3 regions of the Lysinibacillus sp. NPDC094177 genome follow, and region 2 is predicted to be linked to each of the others. Evidence: riboswitches for the same ligand, from Rfam matches in the RefSeq annotation. Region 2 holds a riboswitch; each other region holds the start of a gene.
What was found. A riboswitch is a leader RNA that binds a small molecule or an ion and turns the genes downstream of it on or off. The one in region 2 is predicted to bind lysine.
Positions count from the first base shown of each region.

Region 1: linked by a shared signal. The riboswitch ahead of ACQKNC_RS08005 (transporter substrate-binding domain-containing protein) and the one ahead of ACQKNC_RS20290 (cysteine hydrolase family protein) in region 2 are both predicted to bind lysine.
Region 3: linked by a shared signal. The riboswitch ahead of ACQKNC_RS03480 (aspartate kinase) and the one ahead of ACQKNC_RS20290 (cysteine hydrolase family protein) in region 2 are both predicted to bind lysine.

Region 1 covers NZ_JBNNTW010000003.1:384,035-388,327, reverse strand. The annotation lists gene ACQKNC_RS08015 (amino acid ABC transporter ATP-binding protein) at 1-190, opposite strand, end outside; gene ACQKNC_RS08010 (amino acid ABC transporter permease) at 203-928, opposite strand; gene ACQKNC_RS08005 (transporter substrate-binding domain-containing protein) at 1,093-1,953, opposite strand; lysine riboswitch at 2,070-2,256, opposite strand; gene odhB (2-oxoglutarate dehydrogenase complex dihydrolipoyllysine-residue succinyltransferase) at 2,831-4,063, opposite strand; gene ACQKNC_RS07995 (2-oxoglutarate dehydrogenase E1 component) at 4,156-4,293, opposite strand, start outside.
Region 2 covers NZ_JBNNTW010000018.1:17,639-21,931, forward strand. The annotation lists gene ACQKNC_RS20280 (transglycosylase domain-containing protein) at 1-506, shown strand, start outside; gene ACQKNC_RS20285 (hypothetical protein) at 900-1,196, shown strand; lysine riboswitch at 1,893-2,077, shown strand; gene ACQKNC_RS20290 (cysteine hydrolase family protein) at 2,231-2,947, shown strand; gene ACQKNC_RS20295 (APC family permease) at 2,961-4,293, shown strand, end outside.
Region 3 covers NZ_JBNNTW010000001.1:713,563-717,855, forward strand. The annotation lists gene ACQKNC_RS03475 (methyl-accepting chemotaxis protein) at 1-843, opposite strand, end outside; gene ACQKNC_RS03480 (aspartate kinase) at 969-2,195, opposite strand; lysine riboswitch at 2,538-2,716, opposite strand; gene uvrC (excinuclease ABC subunit UvrC) at 2,856-4,293, opposite strand, start outside.

The sequences.
Region 1 (4,293 bases), on a different contig from region 2:
CTTTGTAAATAATTTGACCGCCACTTGGTGTTTCAAGTAAATTAATGCAGCGTAGTAGTGTTGATTTACCAGATCCGGAAGAACCGATTAAGCAGACAACCTCGCCCTTTTCTACTTGGAAATTTACATCCTTTAACACTTGGTTACGCCCAAATGATTTACTTAAATGCTCTATTTTAATAACTGTCATTTGTTCGCCCCCCTATACTGCTTCTTTCTGTTCTTTTTGATATGCATCTGGTCCATCTAGTCGTTTCTCTATATACAGTAAAATTCTCGATGCTGTGAAAGTCATGATGAAATAAAGGACACAAGCTATAAAGAAGGATTCGAAATAGCGGAAGTTATTACCTGCAATTGACTTTGTTTGGAAGTATAATTCCGTAACCCCGATAACGTTTAATACTGCTGTATCTTTAATATTCATAATTAATTGGTTACCTGTTGCAGGCAATATATTTCGTGCAACTTGCGGTAATACAATGTTAAGCATAATTTGAAAATGATTCATACCAATTGCCGATGCAGCCTCATACTGCCCATTATCAATGGAAACAATACCACCACGCACGATTTCAGCCATATAAGCACCTGTGTTTAGTGAAACAACTAAAATACCAGCCGTAATAAAGTGCATATCAATGCCAAATGCCATATCTAATCCGTAAAATACAACCATCGCTTGTACAATCATTGGTGTACCACGGAAGAATTCAACGTAGCATGTTAGTAAAAAATTAATGAGCTTTAAGCTATAGAATTTTACACCCTTTTTACGAACCTTGATGGTATGCATAATTCCAATAAAAAATCCGATAAGTGCACCAATAATTGTACTACTAATTGAAATAAGTAATGTAAAATACGCACCTCGTAAAAACATTTGCCAGTTGTTCTCAACAATAGAAATAATCCAATCCAGACTCATGATGTTCCTCCTAACAACGTCGTGTTGCTTGTTTGCTACAGTCGTCTTAGCCCTCTACCGTTTTCTGTTTCTTTTATCTTATGAAACTTTTAGCTAAGACATTATTAATATTTAGAGAGATTGTTATTTATTGCACGGGCTAGCTGTTAGCCCGTGCATTCAAGTTATTGTGCTGCTGGTTGTTGATGAATTGCTTCTTCCATAACTTTTTGGCGATCATCTTCAGAAATACCTTTTAAAATTTCATTAATTTTTTCAAGCTCTGCATCACCTTTACGTAAACCAACTGCAATCGATGTATTTGAAATATCAGTATCAAAGCCTTGTTCAAACTTTACATAAGTAAACTTATCGTTTGCTGCAGCAGCGGAAATACCTTCTGGACGTTCTGCAACATAGCCGTCAATTTTTCCAGCTTCTAACGCTACACGCATTGCTGGGAAGTTATCCATTGCAGTTTGTTTTTTTACATCTTTAATTTGATCGATAACTTCATAGTTAGATGTATTTAATTGTGATGTGATTTTAGCACCAGAGAAATCTTGGATAGATTTTGCTTTTTCATATTTACTGCCTTTTTTAATGACCATCACAAAATCAGACGTATAGTAGTTTTCAGTGAAATCAATTGTTTTTTTACGCTCTGCAGTAGGTGACATACCTGCAATGATTGCATCAATTTTATTGGATTGTAGTGCAGGTACTAAACCATCCCATTCCAATTTTACGATAACTAATTCTTTTCCTAAGCCTTCAGCGATTTTTTTCGCCATTTGCACATCATAGCCACCAGCATATTCTGCATTATCTGCAATTTTTACTGCGCCATTTGCATCATCTTGCTGCGTCCAGTTAAACGGAGCATAACCTGCCTCCATGCCGATACGGAACACACCTTTTTCTTTCGTATCAGAACTTGCACCTCCATTAGACGATGTCGTATCTTTTTTGTCTCCTGCACCACAAGCTGCTAACATAATTACTGTCATTACGGTCAACATAAATACCAACAATTTTCTTTTCATGTAACATTCCCCTTTTCTGTAAAAAAATAAGACAACTGTACCAAAAAAGACCTAAGTACTGAACTTAGGTCTTACTTTTTTTAACAGTTGCCCAAATCCTCACTATAATTCCATCATTCCGAGATAGCACAACCTAGTAAACCTGGAAAATAATTTACTAGGACAGTCCTGCACTTATTCACTGCAGACCCAGCATAAAAGTACGAGCTCCTTTTATACTTCGGCGATATTTCCTTCTCCATTGCGTCTTCGCTTGCTTGTACTCAACAATGAACTAATAAATACCGCGCCTCTACCTCACAATAGGATAAATGTGAGGTTTGTTTATTTAATTGATATATAGATACTACTATAAAACTAACTTTATAGTCAAGATTATTTTATTACTTTTCTGACTAATTACAATATTAGAGTTTTTTTCCTTCTTAAAGCCTTATATACACTTTTGCAAAGGTGAAAAAAATTTGACTGTCACTTTGCCGATAGAGTCCGTAAAGTTGCCCATACTTCATTATACTTACTCCAAACAACTCATATACGTGGATACCCTTATAACAAATGGGGTGAAGAGTTAATTTTCTAGAAATTACGCAAATAATTAATATTTAACTTACTTAATAGTAATCCAAAAGAAATTGTCGATCAGTAAAGATAATACCCTTTGCACTATACGTTTCTTTCTGTGAAGCTCTCGCATACATTGGGACTACCTATCAGTCGGTTTGAATGCTTCATCCGTCGCTTCGATTGCTTTATCCGTCGCTTTGGCTTTTCTTTCCGTCGTTTCGATTGCCTTATCCGTCGCATTTAATGAAATGCTCCATAAAAAGAAAAAACCCCGCGAAACAATGTTCGCAGGGTTTAACAAACTCAGGAATTAAGAATTTAATAATAAATCTTCTGGGTTTTCAAGTAGTTCTTTAACAGTTTTAAGGAAGCCTACAGAATCTTTACCATCGATAATACGGTGGTCATAAGAAAGTGCTAAGTACATCATTGGGCGAATTTCTACTTCACCATTCACTTCAACTGGACGTTTTTTGATAGTATGCATTCCAAGGATACCAGCTTGTGTACCATTCATGATAGGTGTAGACATTAATGAACCGAATACCCCACCATTTGTAATTGTGAATGAGCCACCTTGAAGATCTGCTAAACCTAATTTTTTGTCGCGTGCTTTTTTCGCTAGGTCTGCGATTGAATCTTCAATTTCAGCAAAGTTTTTGCGGTCAGCGTCACGTACAACTGGTACTACTAAACCTTCTTCTGTTGATACAGCTACACCGATATCAAAGAAGTTGTTTAAGTGAATTTCATCACCAACGATTTGAGCGTTAACATATGGATATTTTTTAAGTGCTGCAACTACAGCTTTTGTGAAGAATGACATGAAACCAAGTTTTGAGCCAGTTGACTCGAAGAATTGGTCTTTTTTACGAGAACGTAAAGCCATAACGTTTGTCATATCTACTTCGTTGAAAGTTGTTAACATTGCTGTAGATTGTTTTACTTCAAGTAAACGTTTGGCAATTGTTTGGCGACGACGGCTCATTTTTTCAACAGTCACACGTGATTCATCTACAGCTGCAACTGCTTTAGGTGCTGCTGGAGTTGCTTGTGGTGCTGCTACTGGAGCTGTACCATGAGCTGCTACGTCTTGTACACGTACACGGCCTTGTGGATCTACTGGAGATACAGCAGCAAGGTCAATACCTTTTTCACGAGCAAGTCTACGAGCTGCTGGAGATGCGATTACACGCTCACCAGTAGTTTCTTCTACAACTGGAGCTGCTGCAACAGGTGCAGGTGCTGCTTGTGGTGCTGGTGCTGCCTCAACTGGTGCTGCTGCTGCTGGAGCAGGTGCTGCACCTTCGCCAGCTTCTACAACTGCGATAACTTGACCTACAAGTACTGTATCGCCTTCTTCAGCTAAAATTTGCGTTAAAACTCCCGCTTCTTCAGAAATGATTTCAGCGTTTACTTTGTCTGTTTCAAGTTCAACGATGAATTCACCTTTTTCAACGCGATCGCCCACTTTTTTTACCCACTGTGCGATACTACCTTCTGTAATCGATTCTGCTAATTCAGGGACTTTAATTTCAGCCACTTTCATTTCCTCCTTTAATTAACGTGCATTGGTGCACATAAAAGGGCTACTGCCTAAGCAAGTAGCCCGGCTCTCAATTAATTAATATGTGATTATTTAACCTTTACAGGCTCAGCAACTGCTTCCTCTACAAGTGCGGCTTGAGCTGCTTTATGAGAATCTGCATCACCTTCAGAAGTCGAACTCATTGCAGGTCGACCTACATAACGTAGCTTTTTACCTTCTGAAAG
Region 2 (4,293 bases):
TTCCCAGACTGGATGTTGCCGGGAAAACAGGTACAACCAATTTTGATGAAAAAACTCGAGCTAAATATGGATATCCAAACGTTGCTACAAATGATAGCTGGTTTGCAGGGTATACACCTCAATACACCATGGCTGTCTGGACGGGTTACGCTCAAAACGGGCAAGGTAACTATATGACTGGAAATACGACGAAAATCTCACAGTTAATGTTTAAAGCAATGATGGAAGCAATCGGAACGGATACAGCAAATTTTCAGCAACCAGAAAGTGTCTATAGAGTGAAAAATGAACTTTATATAAAAGGAATTGATTCTGCAGAAGAGCCACCTAAAAACAACAATGTAATAATTCATCCTAATAATGGCGGAAATAAAGAGAAGCTCAAAAAAGAGGAAAAGAAACTTAAAAAAGAAGAAGAGAAACATAGAAAAGAAGAAGAGAAACATAGAAAAGAAGAAGAGAAGCGTCGGAAAAAGGAAGAAGAAAAGGAACAAAAGCATGGTTAGACGAAAGAATGTCTTTTAACTTTTTGCCGATAGTAACTGCAAAATTTTCATCTTCACTTTCGTTCATTTTATCATTGAGCTGGGTTTTCTTCATAGGAGGTGCTCTTGTATTGGGGGTTACAATCTTAGGTGTGAATGTTAAAGATACTAAGATTCCGGCTTTGAAAAAATCGTAGTAGATATGTTTCCACATACCTGTTAAAACAATAAAAAAGGTTGACCTGTTCCCTATAACCAAGAGATTAGTTGGAGTTAGTTTAATAATAAAGAAATGATAAAAGAACGGATTTCCAGTAGTGGAATTCGTTCTTTTTCGTTATATAAAGGATTAAAGATATTTTCGAAGAAATTATATAATGAAGCATTTGTTAAAATTTTTTATGGAGGCGGACTATGGAGACGGAAATTATTATAACCGTAGTTATAATTTTAGGAATGGCAATCTTAATAGACAAAATATACGGGAAAATTAATATAGAAATTTATTCTCCTATTTGGGAGTATTTTTCTAAAGCACTTCTCTATGGGTTTATTGCTAGCATCACATTATTCTATGGAAAGGAATCGCTAAGAGATGTTAATGCACTAGAATGGGCTATCATTGCAGTTTCAGCAATAGAAGGAACAGGGAACTATATTAATTATGTAAAAGAATCAAAAAGGAGAAAAGAAGAAAAAAGAAAGACTTGAGGTAATCAAACTTAGATACATAATGAAAAATATTTCTTTAACTTAATAGAGTCGCTGATCAAAAAGGAATTGATGCTCTTTTTGTAAGTGAAAGTAGAAGATACAGTAAGTTGGTATTTCGCTAAAGCAGAGCAGAGTCATTTTTTAATTTAACCCACCATCACCAATGTGTCACATACAATCCACACATTGTAAATGCTGTGCATAGCTTGAACTAGCTGCCTAATCCTAATTTAAGCGTGTTTTTCAACGTATGATTTATTAGGGTGTGTCTTTGGTATATCTAATTAAATATTTGTTGAAACATAAAAAGCAGACGGTTTAGAAGTGCGATAATGCACCTCTAATTGGCCGTCTGCTTTTACTTTTATAACTTGAAAAGCGTATTGATCAATTTTATCCTCAAAAAAATTATCGCTGGGGTAATTTATGAAATATATTGTGAATCGTGAGCGTTAAGAAGGGAATGGTTTATAGGTAATGAAAAATCATGAGGTGAATAATTAAATGCGTATACAATTATTGATATATTGTTATATTTATTGTAAATAGTTATTGTGTAAAAGTGTTTTGATTGTCATTTTTTTGTGGTTGTGCGCGATAAATCTTATAAAATATAGTAGATTTTAAAGTTGACATATAAAAAATGTAATAATATAATTATTTCAAATAATTTAATAAACCTCACTTTTCTGATAGTGAGGTAGAGGCGCGACAGTTAACAGTACCTAATGGAGTCCGAGAAGATGAAGAAGTTAGGTAGAAGGAAGTGTCGCCGAAGTATGTGGTGAGTTCTCGCCATCATATACTGGGTCTGTAGCGAATAGTTGCAGGACTGTCTTCGTAAACTTACGTGTTTATGAAGTTGTGCTATCTCTGTTTAGACAAACAGTGGGAATTTTAAATGGTCGATTCATTTTAAGTTTCTAAAAATGAGTAGGTCATTTTTGTGTTAGACAGATTCTTTTGCACAAAGAGTCTGTTTTTTATTTGTCTATACATTTTGGAATTAGAGGTATTTTGGAGGGAATATTATGGAGAATACATCAACATTATATTATGAATTTTTACCGACTGACGGTCAAAAAGTAAACGTGAACCCAGATAAAACAGCATTACTAATAGTAGACATGCAACATCAGTTTATTAGCCGAGACGGATTAGACGCGCAGGTTGCAAGAGAAAAGGGCATGTTTGATCAGTGGGAATACTTTTTTGATCGTATCGACAATTTAACGATTCCGAACAATAAAAAGCTTTTAGATTTTTTCCGTACTAATAAATTAGAAGTAACATTTGGTCGCATTGCTTGCCATCATAAAGATGGACGAGATCGTTCTCCTGTACAACGCCGTCCAGGATGGAACAATATTTTATTGCCAATCGGTGACCCAGGAGCGGAGATGGTGGATGAATTAAAGCCTCTTGATGACGAAATTGTTGTAAATAAAACGACAGATAGCGTATTAAGTGGAACGAATTATGAATTTTTACTGCGTAATATGGGCATTGAAACAGTAGTTTGTACAGGTGTTGTAACAGATCAATGTGTTGCTTCAACAGTTCGAAGCTTAGCTGACGCAGGCTTTGAAGTTATTTTAGTTGAAGATGCATGTGCAGCTGCAACGCAACAGCTTCATGATGCTGAAATTATGATTATGAATCAAATTTATTGCCAAGTGATGAGTACAGATGAAGTAATTGATTTAGTAACGGAAGAACTATCAAAACACGAACCAATGAATGTGTGAGAGGAAATGGACTATGAGTCAAACACCAAATGATCATACACCACAGTTAAAACGTGTTTTAACATTAAAAGATTTAGTCATTTATGGTATTGCTTTTATGACACCGATTGCGCCAGCTTATATTTATGGCTTTGCAGCAGAGACTACAGGTGGGATGTTGCCATTAGCCTACTTGATTGCGATGGTTGCAATGATGTTTTCTGCATATAGTTACGGTCGAATGGCTGCTGTTTTTCCAAATGGAGGGTCAACTTATACATATACACAGCGTGCGATCAATCCGCATTTAGGTTTTTTTGCAGGTTGGGCAATGTTTATGGATTATGTCCTAGTGCCACTCATTGTATTTATGGTAGGTGCTTCATATGCGAATGCATTAATACCATCTGTTCCGTATTGGGTATGGGTGTTATTAATTGCAGGTATTATAACTACTGTAAATATTCTAGGTATTGGCATCGCAGCAAAAACAAATCAAATCCTCGTTATGTTTATGGGAATTGTAGTCGTTATTTTTGTTATTTTTTGTGTGAAGACAATTGTCGGTGGGGAAAGTGGTACGTCGCTCTTTACTGTTGTGCCGTTCTTCAACGATGAAAAATTCGTTATGTCTGCAATTATTTCTGGTGCAGCAATGGCCTGCTTCTCGTTTTTAGGGTTCGATTCGATTACTACTCTTTCAGAAGAGGCAGTTAATCCAAAAGATGATATTTGGAAGGCAGCTATTTTAGCTTGTTTAATCGGAGGACTTATTTTTATTGGGCAAGCGTATGTAGCTCAGCTCGTATGGCCTGATGTTACAAACTTTAGCTCAGCTGATACGGCTTTATTTGATATAGCTGAAAAAGCAGGTGGTGCAGTTCTTGCAACTCTTTATACGGTTGCGATTATTGTATCGACTGTGACAGCTGGTTTAACAGGACAAGCAAGTGCATCTCGTTTAATGTTTAGTATGGGTCGTGATGAGGTACTTTCGAAAAAGTTTTTCACACATTTACATCCAAAATATCAAACACCGGTATACAATATTTTATTGATGTGTGTGATTAGTGTTTTAGGAGCACTTTTTTTATCAGTAAATTTCGTAGCAGAATTAATGAACTTTGGAGGCCTGACTGGATTTATGTTTGTCAACTTGTCAGTGATCGTGTATTACTTCTTCCGTAAAAAAGAAAAGAAAATAATTCGATATTTATTAATTCCAGGGCTAGGATTTGGTATATGTTTCTACTTATTTATTAATTTATCACCGATGACATTGAAGATAGGCTTTATCTGGCTTGCAATCGGTTTTATCTATGCTTTCATTACGACGAAAGGCTTCAAAAAGAAACCACCAACTTTTA
Region 3 (4,293 bases), on a different contig from region 2:
AGTATGTGATAATTCCGTCATTGTTTCCGCTAAACGGCCAACAGCTATTACATTTTCTTCTGATGCGACTGTTATTTGATGAATTCCAAGTGCTGCTTCTTCAATATTTTTACTTGTTACAGTCAGATTAGCAATATTGTCCTTCATGATACTTAAAAAATCAGTTAAATAATGTTCTACTTGTTTGATATTTGTTATTGTGTTTTGTAATTTCTTATCAATAACTGATCGAATTTTCGTCATTTCTTGCAATGAACCTTTCGAGCTATTGGCTAGCTTCCCTACCTCCATCGCGACAACATTAAAGCCCTTCCCATGCTCACCAGCACGTGCGGCTTCAATGGAGGCATTTAAGGCTAGCAGTTGTGTTTGATCGGCAAGACCGGTTACACTTTTACTAATATCATCCATTTTAATTACTTCATCATTCAACTGCTCTGTTGATCGAGCTCCTTTGATCAACAATTCCTGAACTATCTCGCCTTTTGTAATGGATGATTCCATTTCCTCAACAAGTAGTAATGAATGCTGTTTTATTTCTTGAATGTTTGCATTAACATTTTGCTCAACCGCAAGCATCTCTTCTGTATTTGACGACATTTCTTCACTCATCGCAGAAATATCCCCTACACTCGTTGAGACATTTTTAACCTTTAAAGCCGTTTGAAAATTAATTAACTCCATGTGTGCTAATACAAAGTCTAAAATCGCATTTTTCACATCAATGCTTTCCTGCTCAAGTTCCAATTCCAGAATTCGCTTTTTTAAAATTTGTATTTCTAAATCGTTGTGTTTCTCAACGCTTACATCCATTGGCTTTTGAAATAATCTGAATAAGACCATACAAACTCCACCTTTCCCTTGGTAAAACATGTCACATTTTATTATATAATAATAAAATTGGATAAAGTATTAAATTGATGTAAACAAAAAAAGATGTGCCAATTACTGACACATCTTATTCAATTTTATATGTAAAGTGTTTGTTCTAAATTAAACTCATCATGTAATGCATTTGCTGCACGAATCATTTCGTCCTGAGGAACAACGACAGACACTTTTATTTCAGAAGTACTTACCATTTTCACAGGGATACCTTCACGACGTAGACGATCAAACATACGAGCAGCCACCCCTGGATTAGATGCCATACCTGAGCCAATTATAGAGACTTTTGCTAAGCCAATTTCAAAATCAGCAAAACTAAACCCTAGTGATAATTTGCTATCTTCTAAAACACGTAATGCTTCGGCGAACTCCTCTTTCAAAATGGTAAATGATACAGTCGGTTTTAAACCATCAATTATTGCTTGTACGATTATATCGACGTTTATGCGATTTTCTGCAAGTATTGTGAACATATCTGCTAACGAAGCATTAGAATAAGCATCATAGCCAACCGTTAAGCGAATAACGTCTGACTCATAGGCAACACCACGTACAATTAAATTTTTCTCCATTTCAACTTCCTCCTTTAATAAAGTACCTACTATATCTATTTCGCTCGACCGAATTATTACCGGGATTTGAAACTTTTTTGCTAACTCAACAGCTCTCGGGTGTAAAATTTGTGATCCTAAGTTTGATAACTCTAGCATCTCATCATAGGAAATTTCTTTTAGTTTTTGTGCCCCAGCAACGTAACTTGGGTCTGCTGTATAGACTCCATCCACATTCGTGTAAATATCTACGCGCTCCGCCTCCAATGCTGCAGCAATAGCTACAGTCGCCGTTTCCGCCCCACCTTTACCAAGCGTCGTAATATTCCGTAAATTATCGATACCTTGTGCCCCAGCAACGATTACAATTTTCCCCTGAGTAAAATGCTCTTCAATTCGACTTACATCAATCTCATCAATACGTGCATTGCCATATATAGCATCAGTTTGAATACCTGCCTGCCAGCCTGTTAATGACACTGCATCATATCCTTCTTCCTGCAAAGCAATTGCCACTAAAGCACTTGATAGTTGTGAGCTTGTTGAAAATAGTGCGTCTAGTTCACGCTTAGACGCTTTGTCTGATAGATTACGAGCCATCTTTGCTAATTCTTTAGCCATCCCCCTCATAGCTGTAGTGACAACGACAACATCAAAACCTCTTTGCTTTTCTGCAATCGCCTTTTTAGCAACATTTTGAATGTGCTCTGTTGATACTAATGTGGCACCACCAAATTTCATCACAATTCTCGCCATCTTCATCATTCTCCTTCGTACTTTTTGTTGATTATAAAGTAGCTATACTTTTGCAGTTCTTCACCAAAATAACGATTTTCAGGGACATGCATGAGACAAAAGCAAAGCAACGTGAGCACTCACCGTTCTCCGCTCTAAATTTTTTAATCAAGAACAGATTTTAGTATGAATCCACTTTTGCATTAATAGCTTTTACTCTCGGGGGTTATACGGAAAATCTTTTGGCATCATTTCATAATAGTAAGAACTGCTTTGAGAAATGTTGTCTCTAGAAAACTAAAAAAGCAACTCTCACATAACGTGAAAGCTGCTTATAACATGTACAATAAAAGTAACTTGTGCATGTGTGATAGCTCTCCGAAACGTTTAGAATCGACAGTCCTACATCTCTTAAATGTAAAACCAGCTAAGCATCGGAAACAACGATGCTCTACTTCGGCAAGCTCCCCTTTCATACATTTTCACTGGACTTGTCCGTCCTCAAATGCACTACTCTTGAACCTTGCACCTCTATCATCACTAAATAGTGAGTGTATTTAATCGAACCTTAGTGGGGAAAATTTCCATTTTTGTATAAATAGAAACTACTAAAAAAACTAAGGCATCGTATATAACATTGCTATATTGTAGATCAATGTTATATACAACCTTAGCATATGTCTAATCCTTTGACAATGTCTCCTGTTGAAAATAAGCGTGGATATTACTAGCTAGATTAGTAGGCATTCCTGCTTCCTGTAATGCCTGCTCACTAGCCTCACGAATTTTTTTGACTGAGCCAAAATGCTTAAGTAATTGCTGTTTTCGCTTTGGACCAACGCCCTCTATATTATCGAGGACTGATTGGATAGCATGCTTTTCGTGCTGTTGTCGTAAGAAGGTAATAGCAAAGCGGTGTACTTCGTCCTGAATTCGTTGCAGTAAATAGAAGCCATCGCTTGTACGCTTCAATGCAATTACTTCAGGTGGATCACCAAATAGAAGCTGTGACGTATTGTGTTTGTCATCTTTTGCTAATCCAGCTATTGGAATGACAAGGCCGAGCTCATCTTCTAATACTTCTCGCGCGACTTCCATTTGCCCCTTCCCACCATCAATTAGTACTAAATCTGGCAAAGGCAGACCTTCCTTTAAAACTCGCGTATATCGACGACGGATTACTTCCTGCATTGCACCGTAATCATCGTGCTTGGCAGCAGTGCGTGTTTTGTACTTTCGATACTCCTTCTTTGCAGGTTTTCCATCGATAAATACTACCATTGCAGATACAGCATCTGTCCCATGCATATGACTATTATCGAAGGCTTCAATCCGTAACGGCGTAGAAATACCCATAGCTTCACCCAGAGCCTCACATGCTCCTATTGTTCGTTCTTCCTGACGTTCAATAAGCTGGAATTTCGCTGCTACAGCAATTTCAGCATTTTTAGTCGCTAAATCAACAAGTTCTTTTTTTTGCCCACGTTTTGGTGTCAGTACCTTAACTTCTAATAATTCCGTTAAAATATCTGCATCAATAGATTGTGGGATAAAAATCTCCTTAGGCTTAATGTGCTCTAACTTTTCATAAAATCGTCCAACAAACGTTAAAAATTCCTCTTCTGCTTCTTGGTAAATTGGGAAAATCGACACATCTCGCTCAATGAGCTTTCCTTGACGAACAAAGAAAACTTGAACACACATCCAGCCTTTTTCGACTGCATAGCCAAATACATCGCGGTTCGTTGTATCACTTGATACGATTTTTTGCTTTTGCATAACTGTATCAATATGAGCAATTTGATCGCGAAATTCCTTTGCACGCTCAAACTCTAAATTTTCTGCAGCCGCTAGCATTTTTACCTCTAGCTCCTTTTTGACTTCCTCAACCCCACCATTTAAAAATTTTGTCATATCCTCAATCATATCGTGGTAAATTTCAGCATCAATTTCTTTCACACAAGGAGCTAGACATTGTCCCATGTGATAATACAAACAAACCTTGGAAGGGAGTTGTACACATTTACGAAGAGGATATAAACGATCTAGCAGCTTTTTCGTCTCACTTGCTGCATATGCATTTGGATATGGACCAAAATACTTCGCCTTATCCTTTTTC